3 regions of the Streptomyces sp. NPDC050759 genome follow, and region 2 is predicted to be linked to each of the others. Evidence: riboswitches for the same ligand, from Rfam matches in the RefSeq annotation. Region 2 holds a riboswitch; each other region holds the start of a gene.
The links. Region 2 has a riboswitch for cyclic di-AMP ahead of ACIBJB_RS34105 (transglycosylase SLT domain-containing protein). Riboswitches for the same ligand answer to the same signal wherever they lie in the genome.
Positions count from the first base shown of each region.

Region 1: it holds a riboswitch for cyclic di-AMP, as region 2 does, so the genes downstream of both, ACIBJB_RS19980 (C40 family peptidase) here and ACIBJB_RS34105 (transglycosylase SLT domain-containing protein) in region 2, are expected to answer to the same signal.
Region 3: it holds a riboswitch for cyclic di-AMP, as region 2 does, so the genes downstream of both, ACIBJB_RS15220 (peptidoglycan DD-metalloendopeptidase family protein) here and ACIBJB_RS34105 (transglycosylase SLT domain-containing protein) in region 2, are expected to answer to the same signal.

Region 1 covers NZ_JBITGI010000006.1:120,889-125,462, reverse strand. The annotation lists gene ACIBJB_RS19990 (ATP-dependent Clp protease proteolytic subunit) at 1-28, shown strand, start outside; gene ACIBJB_RS19985 (hypothetical protein) at 36-341, shown strand; cyclic di-AMP (ydaO/yuaA leader) riboswitch at 679-890, shown strand; gene ACIBJB_RS19980 (C40 family peptidase) at 894-1,367, shown strand; gene ACIBJB_RS19975 (DUF6328 family protein) at 1,462-2,064, shown strand; gene ACIBJB_RS19970 (LysE family translocator) at 2,000-2,620, opposite strand; gene ACIBJB_RS19965 (LysR family transcriptional regulator) at 2,707-3,621, shown strand; gene ACIBJB_RS19960 (ATP-binding protein) at 3,628-4,086, opposite strand; gene ACIBJB_RS19955 (helix-turn-helix domain-containing protein) at 4,300-4,574, shown strand, end outside.
Region 2 covers NZ_JBITGI010000014.1:129,456-134,029, forward strand. The annotation lists gene ACIBJB_RS34100 (HAD family hydrolase) at 1-780, shown strand, start outside; gene ACIBJB_RS34105 (transglycosylase SLT domain-containing protein) at 777-1,259, opposite strand; cyclic di-AMP (ydaO/yuaA leader) riboswitch at 1,263-1,438, opposite strand; gene ACIBJB_RS34110 (hypothetical protein) at 1,708-1,986, opposite strand; partial or broken gene ACIBJB_RS34115 (CocE/NonD family hydrolase) at 1,955-2,302, opposite strand; gene ACIBJB_RS34120 (polyprenyl synthetase family protein) at 2,636-3,646, shown strand; gene ACIBJB_RS34125 (outer membrane lipoprotein carrier protein LolA) at 3,887-4,574, shown strand, end outside.
Region 3 covers NZ_JBITGI010000004.1:368,314-372,887, reverse strand. The annotation lists gene ACIBJB_RS15225 (alpha-galactosidase) at 1-1,254, shown strand, start outside; cyclic di-AMP (ydaO/yuaA leader) riboswitch at 1,552-1,721, shown strand; gene ACIBJB_RS15220 (peptidoglycan DD-metalloendopeptidase family protein) at 1,726-2,661, shown strand; gene ACIBJB_RS15215 (DUF6250 domain-containing protein) at 2,977-3,693, shown strand; gene ACIBJB_RS15210 (SGNH/GDSL hydrolase family protein) at 3,839-4,574, shown strand, end outside.

The sequences.
Region 1 (4,574 bases), on a different contig from region 2:
CTCGCGCACCGCGCCGGACGCGAGGTGAGCCGTAGATGGTGCCGGACCTTCCCCCGTTGCCCGCGCTCACGCGCGCCGAGGGCGAGCTGATCGACCGTTATCTCGACGTGGTCGACCTGCTGGGCCGGATCAACCCGGCCCGGCGCGAGGACACCTATGGCGGACTGCGCGCCGCGCAGGCGCTGGTGAGCAGGGCGGCCGAGCTGCGCGACGCGCTCGCGGTGATGCACGGCCGGGGCGAGCGCGAACTGCACGCCGCGACGCTGGCACGAGCGCTTCGGGTGCTGGACGGCGAGCGGCGCACGTCCCGGGTCACCGTGCCGCCCGAACCCGGCAATTGACGCACCGACAGTGTTTCCGGGCGTCCTGCGGTCTGACGGGGCGTCCGGAGGGCCTTTGAAACGGACCAAACGACGTACCACCATTTGCAGGAGGCGCGGCTCCTTTTTCACGCCCCCTCAAGTTGCGCAACGCGCGTAGTGCGGGCGCGGAATGAGGAGTTTCTGTGCTGGTCCGGGGGCCATCGAGGCCCTCGACACCCCTTGGTTCGAAGGGGTGTCCACCCGAACGGGTGAGTGGTGAGTAACAACACAAACCCCCGGTTCCGTTGGGTTTTTGGGACATCCGTGCGCCAAGATCCCTGTCTGACGACAAGCCCCCGCCGCAGCGGCGGGGCGGTCCGGGCGGACGCCGAGTCCTGCCGCCGCCCGGATGACCGGTCGACAGAAGTGGATCGGCAGGAGTGGAGGACCCAGGCACGACGGGTCGCCGGAACGGTCACGCCATGACCGGGCCGAGCAGCCCTTGGGGTGAAGCCGCGTCAGCGGCCGGGCAACTTCGCCAGCCCGAATCCGACAGGTCATCCTTCACAGGCGGCTGACGAAGGGTTGCGCATGACTGCGCTCAATCGTGTCCCGTCGCTGATGGTCCGGGCCGGTACGGCCTCGGCCTTCGCCATCGCCGCCGTGGGCGGCTCCGTCGTGGTCCCGGGCGTCGCAGCCGACGCCGCCGCCGCGACGCCGGCGACGAAGGCACTCAAGGTCGCGGCTTCCAAGAAGGGCTCGCCGTACAAGTACGGCGCCACGGGGCCCCGCCGCTTCGACTGCTCAGGGCTCACGCTGTACTCGTTCAAGAAGGCGGGCAAGAAGCTCCCTCGTACGGCGGCCCAGCAGTACAACAAGACCCGCCACATCGGCTCAGGCAGCCGCAAGGCCGGTGACCTGGTGTTCTTCCACTCGGGTTCGAACGTCTACCACGTCGGCATCTACGCCGGGAAGGGAAAGATCTGGCACGCCCCGAAGACCGGGGACGTGGTGAGGCTGCAGAAGATCTGGACGAAGAGCGTCTGGTACGGCCGGGTCAAGTGACGCCCCCGAGGGGGTGGCGGCGACCTGACCTCCCGCCGCCCCCTCGGGTCTCCCCGCACGCGTGACACGGGCTCAGGTGGTTACCCGTGGCGTCATGGCCGACCACCGCCCGTGCACCGCCCGCAACGAGACCCCGCTGGAGCGCGCCGACCGCAACTTCGGTGAGCTGCTCCAGGAACTGCGCGTCACCCAGACCGGGGTGCAGATCCTCTTCGCCTTCCTGCTGACCCTGGCCTTCACGCAGCGCTTCCCGTCCCTCGACGCCTTCCAGCGCGCCACGTACGTCACCACACTGCTCCTCGCGGTACTCGCGGCGGCCCTGTTCACCGCGCCCGCCGCCCTGCACCGCTCGCTCTTCCAGCGCGGTGCCAAGCCCCGCATCGTGCAGGTCTCCTCCCGGCTCGCCACGGTCGGCATGGGGGTCCTGGTGCTCGCGTTCACCGGGTCGGTGCTGCTCGTGGTGGACGTGACCACGGGCCGGGCCGGCGGAGTGGCCGCGGGCGCGGCGACCCTGCTGGTGTGCCTGGGCCTGTGGGGGCTGCTCCCCCGGCTGGTCCGGCGGGCGGGCCTCACCGAGGAACGCAGGACGGCACAGCCGTCCCCGGCGCCTCCGTCCGCGCAGCGCGAGGTGGTCAGGCCGCGAGCAGCGGCTCGGCCAGGAGCATCACCCCGAGAACCGTCAACGCGCCTCCGGTGACCCCGGCGACGGCCCGGGCGGCCCGCGGCCGGCGCAGCCACCGCCCCAGCCGGTCCACGAGCACGGCCACCGCCGGGAACCACACCACCGCGAGAACGACCACGATCAGCGCGAGCAGCAGCGTCCGGGGCAGCGCCGAGCTCCCCTGGGGCACGAACTGCGGCAGCAGGCTGAGGAAGGTGATGGGGGCCTTGGGATTGAGTGCGTTGGTCACGAAGCCCTGCCGCAGGGGGCGTACCGCCGCGCCGGCCTCGACGACGGTCTCCGTGCGGGTCCGCCGCAGCTCCCGCAGGGTCCGTACACCCAGGTACAACACGTAACCCCCGCCCAGCAGTTGGAGCGCCCGGAACAGTGCGGGCACGGCCGTGAGCACCGCGGCGACCCCGGCCACGGCGAGCGCCGTGTGGACCAGCAGCCCGCCCACGACACCGAGCGCACAGGCGACCCCGGCCCGGCGGGAGACCAGGGCGTTGCGTACGACGACGGTGAAGTCGGCGCCCGGCATGGCGACCATGCCGGCGGCGACCCCGGTGAAGGCGACGATCTGTCCGTTCATGCGGACCAGCCTGCCGCGAGAGAGCCTTCAGCAGGTATGTCGAATAACCTGGGTATCCCTTAAGCACTCCTTTAGGCAGGCCTGCCATGTACGACCCGGTCCGGCTCGCCGCCCTGGTCGCCGTCGCGGAGGCGGGCTCGATCACCCGGGCCGCCGAGCGCCTCGGCTACACCACGCCCGCCCTCTCCCAGCAGCTGGCCAAGCTGGAGCGGGAGGCGGGTACCGCCCTTCTCGTACGGCACCACCGCGGCGCGCGGCTCACCGGTGCGGGCGAGTTGCTGGTGGCGCGGGCCCGGCGGGTGCTGGACGAGCTGGACCGGGCCCGGCACGAACTCGCCCGGCTGACCGGCCTGTCGGGTGGCACGCTCAGGCTGGGCACCTTCCAGACGGCGGGCATTCAGCTGTTGCCGCCCGTGCTGAGCACGTTCCGCAGGGCCTACCCCGACGTGGAGCTGTCGGTCGCCTTCCACGAACCCGCGGACGGGATCACCGCGGTGGCGGCCGGCGAGATCGACCTGGCGCTGACGCACGCCTACGAGCCGGGCGAGCCCCCGTCCCTCCCGGCCACCCTGAGCGCGGAGCCGCTGCTGAGCGAGGAGCTGGTCCTCGTGACGGCGCCCGGGCATGCCCTCGCGGGCGGCTCGACGCGGCTGCCGCTGGCGGAACTCGCCGGTGAGCCGCTGATCAGCATGGCGCCGGATCATCCGGCCCGGCGGGAGGTGGAAGCGGTGCTGGCCAGGACCGGGGTCACGCCGTCCGTGCTGGTCGCGACCCCGGGATACGCCCTGGTGTGCGCGCTGGCCAGCGCGGGGCTCGGAGTCGGGGTGGTGCCGGAGATGGTGGCGCGGACGGCGGCCACTCCGGTGGGCACGCGGCTGCTGGAGGCCGACGCGTTGCGCCGTACGATCTCGGTCGTCCACCGGACCGGCGAGGCGGCACCCGCGGCGGACGCCTTCCGGGCGCTGCTGCGGGGGGCGTTCGGCCGCGCACGGCCGGTATGACCTCTGTTACGGCTCCTGCTGCCCCGCCGCCGTGACCGGCTGCGCCGGTACCGTCCACGGGAGCTCGATGGAGACGGTCTTGCCGCCTTCCCGGGTGGGCCTGACTCTCAGCTTGCCGCCGCACTCGGCGGCGAGCCAGCGGATGATCACCATGCCCCGTCCGTTGTCCTGCTGGACCGCGGCCGGGAGGCGCTTGGGGAAGCGGGGGTGGCTGTCGGTCACCCCGATGCGCAGGTGTTCGTCACGGTCCAGCTCGATGTCCACCGTGAAGGTGGGTGACTGCCCGAAGGTGTGCTGTACGGCGTTGGTGGTGAGTTCGGAGACGATGAGCCGGACGGTCTCGGCGGTGTCCGTGGTGGACGGCAGCCCCCACTCCGCCAGTGTGCTCAGGACATAGGTGCGGGCCGCGGAGACCGAAGCGGGTTCGCTCGGCAGGGTGACGGATGCTTCCAGGTGGTCTGCCATGGCGACGTCGTCCCTTTCCCACGGGACCGAAGCCCGACACGGTGCGGATGGTTCGAGTACGGTCCCGGACTGGTGGTTCTTCGTCAGAGTGCCATCAGCGAGGCCCTGACGAGTGCCGATCCACCAAGATATGCATATATCTGTCGCTCAAAACGGTGAACTCTGCGACGCGAGACCGTATTTGGGCGGCTCGTAAGGAGTAAGGAGTAGCCCATGCAGCACGGTCCCGCGGTGCGCCGCCGGAAACTGGGCGCCGAACTGCGCGCGCTGCGCACGAGTGCGGGCCTCACCAGCGGTGAGGCGGCCCGGCTCGTGGGCTGGCACCAGTCGAAGGTGAGCCGCATCGAGACCGGTGCCAGCGGGGTGAAACCGGCCGATGTGCGGTTACTCCTCGACGCCTACCGCGTGGGGGACGCCAATTTGCGGGAGCTGCTGCTGGTATTGGCGGGCTCCGACGAGAGCGGAGGGCGGCACCACTGGTGGCACGC
Region 2 (4,574 bases):
ACCGACCTGGACGGCACGCTGCTGCGCGCCGACGACACCTTCTCCGACCGGTCGTTGGCCGCGCTCGCGCGGGTGGCCGCGGGCGGGGCCCGGCATCTCGTCGTGACGGGACGGCCGGCGCCCAGAGTGCGGCCGCTGCTCGACGACCTGGGCAGCACGGGGCTCGCGGTGTGCGGGCAGGGCGCGCAGGTGTACGACGCCGGTGCGGACCGTCTGCTGTGGTCGGTGACCCTGGACCAGGAGCTGGCCGAGACCGCGCTCGGGAAGATCGAGGCCGAGGTCGGGCAGGTGTACGCGGCCGTGGACCAGGACGGTGTCGACGGGCTCACTCTCATCGAGCCGGGCTATCTGATGCCCCACCCGACCCTGCCGGCCGTGCGGGTCGACCGGCGCGACGACCTGTGGTGCGAGCCGATCAGCAAGGTGCTGCTGCGCCATCCCTATCTGTCCGACGACGAGTTGGCGGTGACGGCGCGCTCGGTGGTGGGCTCGCTGGCCACGGTCACCATGTCGGGGCCCGGGACCGTCGAACTCCAGCCATGCGGCATCACCAAGGCGACGGGCCTCGCGCTGGCCGCCGAACACCTGGGCCTGAGGCCGGAGATGACGATCGCCTTCGGGGACATGCCCAACGACATCCCCATGTTCGACTGGGCGGCCCACGGCGTCGCGATGGCCAACGCCCACCCCGAACTCAGGGCCGTGGCCGACGAGGTGACCCTGTCGAACGAGGACGACGGCATCGCCGTCGTCCTCGAAAGACTGTTTCCCGGGGCCTAGTAGGCGCCGAAGACGTTGTCGATGGACCCGTACCGCTGGGCCGCGTAGTTGCAGGCCGCGGTGATGTTCGCGACCGGGTCGTACGGGTCCCACGAGGTGTTGGCCACGTGGTAGGCGTTGAAGGTCGGGTCGATCACCTGCAGCAGGCCCTTGGAGGGCGTGCCGGCGGCCGCGTTGGAGTCCCAGAGGTTGATGGCGTACGGGTTGCCGGAGGACTCGCGGATGACGTTGCGGTAGATGCCGTCGTAGGAGCCGGGAATGCCGTGCTCCGCCATGACGGCGAGGGAGGCGCGGATCCAGCCGTCCAGGGTGTTGGAGTAGCCGAGCGTGGTCGCGGTCTGCAGGGGTGGGGTGGCCGCGGACGCGCTGGTCGCGCCGATGAGGGGGAGCGCGAGTACGGCGGCTCCGGTGCCGGCGACGGCGAGCTTGCGGACGAGACGGCTGGTACGGGGACGTCGGTGCTGAGCGGCAGCAGACATGGCGAAGTTCCTCTCCGGCGCCTGCGAGGTGAGCTGTCGGGTTCGGGCTGGAGTTGCCCGGCCACGCCTACGAAAGGCATGACTTCACCCCGAGCCGTACCGGTATGTCCGAAGACGCCCGGTCCGGCGGCTTACCTGGGTCCCCCGCTCCTGCCCTGGTTTCTCGGTGGGTGTACGGGCGGTGGCAGGATTCGGCGTCCGCCCGACAGGCCGGGAACGTATGCGAGAGCACATGTCCGGAACAAGTGGCGAATTCACATGCGAGGCCTATTGACCTTGAGAGGAGGCATTTGGGGCACTTGATCCTTTGCGGTCGCCAACCCTCAACTGGCATGTCGGCAAAGGCGGATCGAAAGATTCCGGATCGGCGTCCGTCCACCTGTCCGCGTGGGCCAAGTCACAGCCGAGCGCAAGAGGTGTAAAACGGTCAAGAATGCCCAACTCGTAGTCAACCGGCTGTCCGTGGGATCCGCTGCTCCCCTGTCCGGTGGAGGGCCGCCTCACCGCCGTCGGTGCGGACGACCTCGCTCGAGGTGCGGAAGTCCGTCCCGTCGCAGGTGTACCCGGGGGGCCTGACGCCGAGCGGCTCGCACGGCTCGGGCTCCTCGAACGCGACGTCCGAGGAGGCTTCACGCGCGCGTACCGGCAGTTCGAGGAAGCTGCCCGCCGGCTCCGGCGGCCGGGCGGGAACGCGTGCCCGTGTGCTGCGGGGAGCGAGAGCGGACAAGGACAGCAGGGCCCTGGAGGCCGTACGGCACCGTCGTCACGTTCGGGGAAGGCCATGTCGGCCCGTGCGGCCATGCACCGATGAGCCCGTATGCGCCCGACGGGCAGGTGCTCGACGAGACTGAGGACCGGGTCGTGCCGGCCGTCCACCGCGAGGACGGCCGCGTCGATCGCGCCGTAGTCCTCGCAGACGCTGCCGTCGCGCCAGTAGGTGTCACCCGTCTGGAGGTCGAGCCAGGTGTGGATGAACGGGTCGACCTGTTCGAGTCGCCCAGCCGCAGGTCCCGCCACACGTCGCCGACAACCAGCCCTTGCGGTCACCGAGCCTGCCGGGGATCAGCGGGCCCGCGAAGGAGCCGACCGACCGGTCGGGATGGATGTGGCGTAGTGGCCGCAGGCGATCAGGACGCCGACATGCCCGGACCGCCGTGCGCGAGCGTGTTGCGACTGCTTCCCTACAAGTCGATAGATATCCCTTCTTTTCAGGTGATCAAAAACATACTGGTCGTGATCCGATACCGCCTGGCATGGACGGGGCGGGCGCTATCGGTGATCCAAAGGTGACCGGATACGCTGACTTGAGTGAGGGCAGCGACCTATCGACATTCCGTATAACCGCCAGTGGGACACCAGCAGACAGGAGACCCCTCGTGACCGTCGTCGGGCCGTTCGGGCTGAGCGTGCGGGACCAGGCTCTGGAAGCCGATGTCCAGGCCGCAATGGCGGCTGTCGAGGAGGGATTGCTCGAAGCCACCAAGAGTGAGGTTCCCTTCATCACCGAGGCCGCCCAGCATCTGGTGCGCGCGGGTGGAAAGCGGTTCCGTCCGCTCCTCGTGATGCTCGCTGCCCAGTTCGGGGATCCCTATGCGCCGGGCGTGGTGCCGTCGGCCGTGGTGGTGGAGCTGACCCACCTCGCGACGCTGTACCACGACGACGTGATGGACGAGGCCGAGGTCCGACGGGGCGTCGACAGCGCCAACACCCGCTGGGGCAACTCGGTGGCCGTGCTGACCGGCGACTTCCTGTTCGCCCGCGCCTCGCACATTCTGGCCGACCTCGGGCCCGAGGCGGTCCGGGTGCAGTCGGAGGCGTTCGAGCGCCTGGTCACCGGCCAGATCCTGGAGACGGCCGGGCCGCAGGACGGCAGGGACCCGGTCGAGCACTACCTGGACGTGCTCGGCGGCAAGACGGGCTCACTGGTCGCGGTCTCGTGCCGCTTCGGGGCGATGATGTCCGGCGCCGACGAGACGGTCGTGGACGTCCTGACCCAGTACGGCGAGCGTCTCGGCGTCGCCTTCCAGCTCGCCGACGACGTCCTGGACATCGCCTCCGACTCCCACGAGTCCGGCAAGACGCCGGGCACGGACCTGCGCGAGGGCATCCCCACGATGCCGGTGCTGCGGTTGCGCGAGCGGGCCGCGCGTCTTGGTCTGGCCGAGGACATCGCCCTGTGCGAGCTGCTCGACTCCGACCTCACGGACGACGCCCGGCACGCGGAGGCGCTGGCCGCCCTGCGGACGCACCCCGCGCTGGAGCAGGCCCGCAAGGACACCGTGCGCTACGCGGAGGAGGCGCGCGCGGCGCTGGCCCCGCTGCGGGAGTGCGACGCGAAGGCGGCCCTGATGGAGCTGTGCGACGCGGTGGTGCATCGCGCGGGCTAACACCTGCGGACCGTTTGGCAGAGCGGGCGCCCCCTACGGGTAGTAGGGGGCGCCCGCATGTCGTGTCATACCCCAGGTGTACACGGAGTTGGCTCCGAGGTCTGACGCATTCTCATGGCCGATTTGGTCAGATGGACATCACAGAAAACACCACTCCTCACCGATTCGGGTGAGAATGGCGGCTACAGGGTGGACGCAGGGGAGTTGACAGCCGCCGCCGACGACGGAGGTAAGGCACACATGGCACCGTACGAATCCGACGACAGCGCGACCGCCGCGGACGCCGAAGAGCTGCGCTCCGCGCGCCGCCGCAAGGCCGCGCGATACGCCGTGCCGGCCACGGTGGTGGGCATCGCGGCGGCGACCATCGGGCTCGTCCCGGCGCTCGCCGACTCCGGTGACCCCGACCTGCCGAAGATCAGCGCCCAGGAACTCATCGAGAAGATCGCCGCATCGGACGTACAGCAGCTTTCCGGCACCGTGAAGATCACCACGGATCTGGGGCTGCCGGACCTCGGCGGCCTGGAGAGCTCGTTCGGCTCCGCCGCCGGGCCCTCAGGCTCGGGCGACGGCTCCTCCGCCGACCCCTCCACCAAGCTCACCGAGCTCGCCTCCGGCACGCACACACTGCGCGTCGCGGCCGACGGCGAGAACAGGCAGAAGGTCTCGCTGCTGGAGAACGCGGCCGAATACAGCCTCATCCACAACGGCAAGGACGTCTGGGGCTACGACAGCAAGTCCAACTCGGTCTTCCACACCACGGCCTCCGAGAGCGACGGGAAGCAGAAGGAAGAGCTCCCGGCGACGCCCAAGGACCTCGCCGAGGAGGCTCTCAAGGCCGCCGACAAGACCACGTCGGTGACGGTGGACGGCACCGCGCAGGTCGCGGGGCGGGACGCCTACCGGCTCGTCATCAAGCCCAAGGACG
Region 3 (4,574 bases), on a different contig from region 2:
GGCGGGGCGAGCCGTGCCTGGCACGCCTACCAGCGGGCGTACGTCATCCCGGGCGCGGACGAGGACCGTCCCGTGCTGTTCAACTCCTGGGAGGCCACGAACTTCGACATCTCCGAGGAACAGCAGGAAACCCTCGCCCGGCGGGCCGCGGCGATGGGCGTCGAGCTGTTCGTGGTCGACGACGGCTGGTTCGGTGCCCGCACCAGTGACCGGGCCGGGCTCGGCGACTGGGCGCCCAACCCCGACCGCTTCCCGAACGGCCTCAAGCCGCTCGGTGAGTACGTGCACGGGCTCGGCATGCAGTTCGGCATCTGGGTCGAGCCGGAGATGATCAACCCGGACAGCGAGCTGTACCGTGCCCACCCGGACTGGGTGCAGTACCAAGCGGGGCGAAAGCGGACGGAGTTCCGCAATCAGCTCGTGCTGAATCTGGCCCGCGAGGACGTCCAGGAGTACCTGTGGGGGCAGCTCGACACCCTGCTCTCCTCGGCTCCGATCGACTATGTGAAGTGGGACTTCAACCGCTGCTTCACGGATGCGGGCTGGCCCGGCGACCCCTATCCGCAGCGTCTGTGGGTCGACCATGTCCGCGGCTTCTATGCCCTTTTGGACCGCTTGCGCCAAGCTCACCCGGGCGTCGCCTTCGAGTCCTGCTCGGGTGGCGGCGGCCGGATCGACCTCGGGGTGCTCAGCCGCACCGACCAGGTGTGGACCTCGGACAACACCGACCCGCTCGACCGTCTCGCGATTCAGTACGGCTTCAGTCAGATCCACCCCGCGCGCGTGATGGCCGCCTGGGTCACCGACAGCCCCAACACCCAGCTCAACGACCGGGTGAGCTCGCTGCGGTTCCGGTTCGTGAGCGCGATGGCCGGGGTGCTCGGGGTCGGCGGGGACCTCGCGGAGTGGACCGAGGAGGAGCTCGCCGAGGCCGGGCGGTGGGTGGCTCTCTACAAGGAGATCCGGCCCTTGGCGCAGCGCGGTGACCTCTACCGGCTGCGGCCTCCACGGGGCGGGCTGAGCGCGGTGCAGTACGTCCTCGGGGACGAGACCGTCGTCCTCGCCTGGCTCCAGGCGCAGCAGTACGGCGAGCCCGTCCCGGCGCTGCGGCTGCGCGGACTCGACCCGACAGCGTCGTACGAATGCCCTGAAACGGGCGAAGTGCACCGAGGGGCCGTATTGCTGCATCACGGACTTCGTACCGGTTTGCGTGGCGACCTCGATGCGACGGTTATCCGACTGCGCCGCATCTAGGGCTTCTGTCCGAATTAATAGCTTCCTTCCAACTCCTTCCGGAATCAGGGTTCCTGTGAATTCGTGACGTGAGGAGCGTCATATCCGTGACGGTGCGTCGCGCGTCATGTTCACGTAATTCGCAGGTTTTACAAGGGGATTCGGGCTGGGTAACGGGCGTCCGATTTACGCAGGGTGACCGGTAATTTTCTCAAGCGATCAACAGGAACGCACGCACAGGGAACCTCTCACTTGTCCCTTTGCGTCTTGTTCGCTTACGTTCGCCACCGATCCGGTCGGACGCCCAATCCTGCCGCCGAACGGATTCCGCTCACTCACTCACCCGTGCACGGCAGGAGCGGGGGACCCACAGGTAGTTCCGCCTGTTCCGGTCTCCGGAACGGCTTGGGGTTAAGTCGCGTCTCGACGCGGCCGGGCATCTCCAGCCCGCACCCGACAGCTCACCTCGCAGGCGCCGGAGAGGAATTCACCATGCCCGCGAAGGGTAAGCACCGCCGTCCGAAGTCCCAGCGCTTCGCCCGCTCGATAGCCGTCGCCGGAACTGGAGGCGCCGCTCTCGCCCTCCCGCTCATGGGGGCCACCGGCGCTCACGCCGCCACCTCCCAGTCCGTTTCGGAAAAGGCCGTTCAGTCGCTTCCGGTCACGCAGAAGTCCGCCGAAAAGGCGGCCGCGAAGAAGGATGCCGCGAAGGCCTCGACGGTGCGCACCTATTCGGTGCGCGCCGGCGACTATCTCTCGAAGATCGCCGATGAGCAGAACGTCAGGGGCGGCTGGAAGAAGCTGTACGCCGACAACCGTTCGGCCATCGGGGACGACCCGTCGCTGATCCACCCAGGTCTGAAGCTCTCGATCGGCAAGAAGGCCAGGACGAGCACGACGAAGACCGAGTCCTCCGCTTCCTCGTCTTCCTCGAAGGCGAAGAAGACGGAGAAGGCGGAGTCGAAGTCGTCCTCGAACTCGACGGCCGCCACCCAGAGCTCGGCCACCATCAGCTCCAGCGGTTACACCCTGCCGGTCACCGGCGCCACGATCGGCACTGGTTACCGCGTGGCGGGCAGCATGTGGTCCAGCGGCTACCACACCGGCGTCGACTTCGTCGTCCCGACCGGCACCTCCCTCAAGGCCGTGGCCGCGGGCACGGTCGTCTCCGCGGGCTGGGGCGGCGCCTACGGCAACCAGGTCGTCATCAAGCTCAACGACGGCTACTACGCGCAGTACGCCCACCTGTCCCAGCTCTCCGTCTCGGCCGGCCAGACCGTGACCGAGGGTCAGCAGGTCGGCCTCTCCGGCGCGACCGGCAATGTCACCGGCCCGCACCTGCACTTCGAGATCCGCACCACGCCGGACTACGGCTCCGACGTGGACCCGGTCGCCTACCTCCGCTCGAAGGGCGTCGCCGTCGGCTGACCCACGCCCCCTGTGCCACCGAAGGCCGGACCCCGATCCCCGGGTCCGGCCTTCGGTGTTGCCCGCCTCTGATCGGCTCTGCGCCTTAATGATCACTTCATTGCGTTCTTGTGGCGGGCGCGCTCAGGGTGTCGACAGGCGGGGGAGGGTGGGGACAGAGTGAACTCCGTAGTGGGGCAAGCGCTTTCTAGGGCTTTCGGAGGTCACTGTGTCCAGCGTCGAGGGAGTGCCCGCCGACAGCACCACCGAGTCACCTGGACCGTGCGTGGCCCTCTGCGCCCCACTCTCAGCCGTCCCCGGAAGGAGCCGTCTCCCATGACGACCACGCGTAGAGCCTTCGGAGCCCTCGCCGCCGGCGCCGCCCTGGCCGCCTTCGCCCCCGCGGCGACCGCGAGCGCCTCGCCCCGCCATCGTCGCCTCATCGCCCACGACGACTTCCGCCACGGCCTCGGCCGCTGGGCCGTCGAACTGGAGCAGGGGGGCGCAGTCACCGCGCAGCGCGGGGTGTTGGAGGTCGACGTGCCCGGCGGCGCGACGATCTGGTTCAGGCAGCCGCTCGAAGGACCGTACGTCCTGGAGTACACCGCCACGCCCGTCTCCGAGGGCGGGGCCAACGACCGGGTGTCCGACCTGAACAACTTCTGGAACGCGGTCGACGTCCGGTCTCCCGACGACCTCTTCGCCACCCGGCGGGGCGGGGCGCTCGCGGAGTACGACTACCTGAAGACGTACTACTCGGGCTACGGCGCCAACTACAACACCACGACACGGCTGCGCCGATACGTCGGGGAGTCCGGTGTGCGACCGCTGATCTACGACTACACCGAGCCGCTGCTCGTCGCGAACGAGCCGAACCGGGTGCGGATCGTCTCCGACGGCTCCAAGGTGCACTGGTGGAACAACGGGCGGCTCGTCTTCGACTACACCGACCCGGAGCCTTACACGAGGGGGCACTTCGCGTTCCGGACCACCTGGAGCCACTTCCGGATCACCGACTTCAGGGTGTGGCGGTCGCAGCGTCAACATTCCTGAGGGAAGACCTATTCCTCGTTTGGCGAACACTTTAAGCGTGGCTTATGTCACCGCCCGTCAAGTCCTTCCTACGGTCGCGTAGGTCACATTCGAAGGTGAATCATGAACGGTTGTGGCAGACGATTCGAAGAATGACAGCAGCTCAGTGATCGGGTCGTACGTGGCGGTGGGGGACAGCTTCACCGAGGGCGTCGGCGACCCCGGCCCCGACGGGGCGTTCGTCGGATGGGCCGACCGGTTCGCGGTACTTCTCGCGGACCGGCGGCCCGAGGGCGACTTCAGGTACAGCAATCTCGCCGTACGCGGGAAGCTGCTCGACCAGATCGTCGAGGACCAGCTTCCGCAGGCCGTCGAACTGGCACCGGACCTGGTGTCGTTCTGCGCCGGCGGCAACGACATCATCCGCCCCGGTACCGACCCCGACGAGGTCGCCGAGCGCTTCGAGCGGGCGATCGCCCGGCTCACCGAGGCGTGCGGCACGGTCATGGTGACGACCGGCTTCGACACGCGTGGCGTTCCCGTGCTCAAGCACCTGCGCGGCAAGATCGCCACCTACAACGGACATGTGCGGGCCGTCGCCGACCGGTACGGATGCCCGGTGCTCGACCTGTGGTCCCTGAAGACCATTCAGGACCGGCGGGCCTGGGACGGTGACCGGCTGCACCTCTCCCCGGAGGGGCACACGCGTGTGGCGCTCCGCGCCGGCCAGGTCCTCGGCCTCGAGGTCCCGGCCGACCCGGACCAGCCGTGGCCGCCGCTTCCGCCGCGCGGTCCGCTGGACGTGCGACGGGACGACGTCCACTGGGCTCGGGAGTACCTGGTGCCGTGGATCGGGCGTCGGCTGCGGGGGGAGTCCTCCGGGGACCATGTGACGGCCAAGG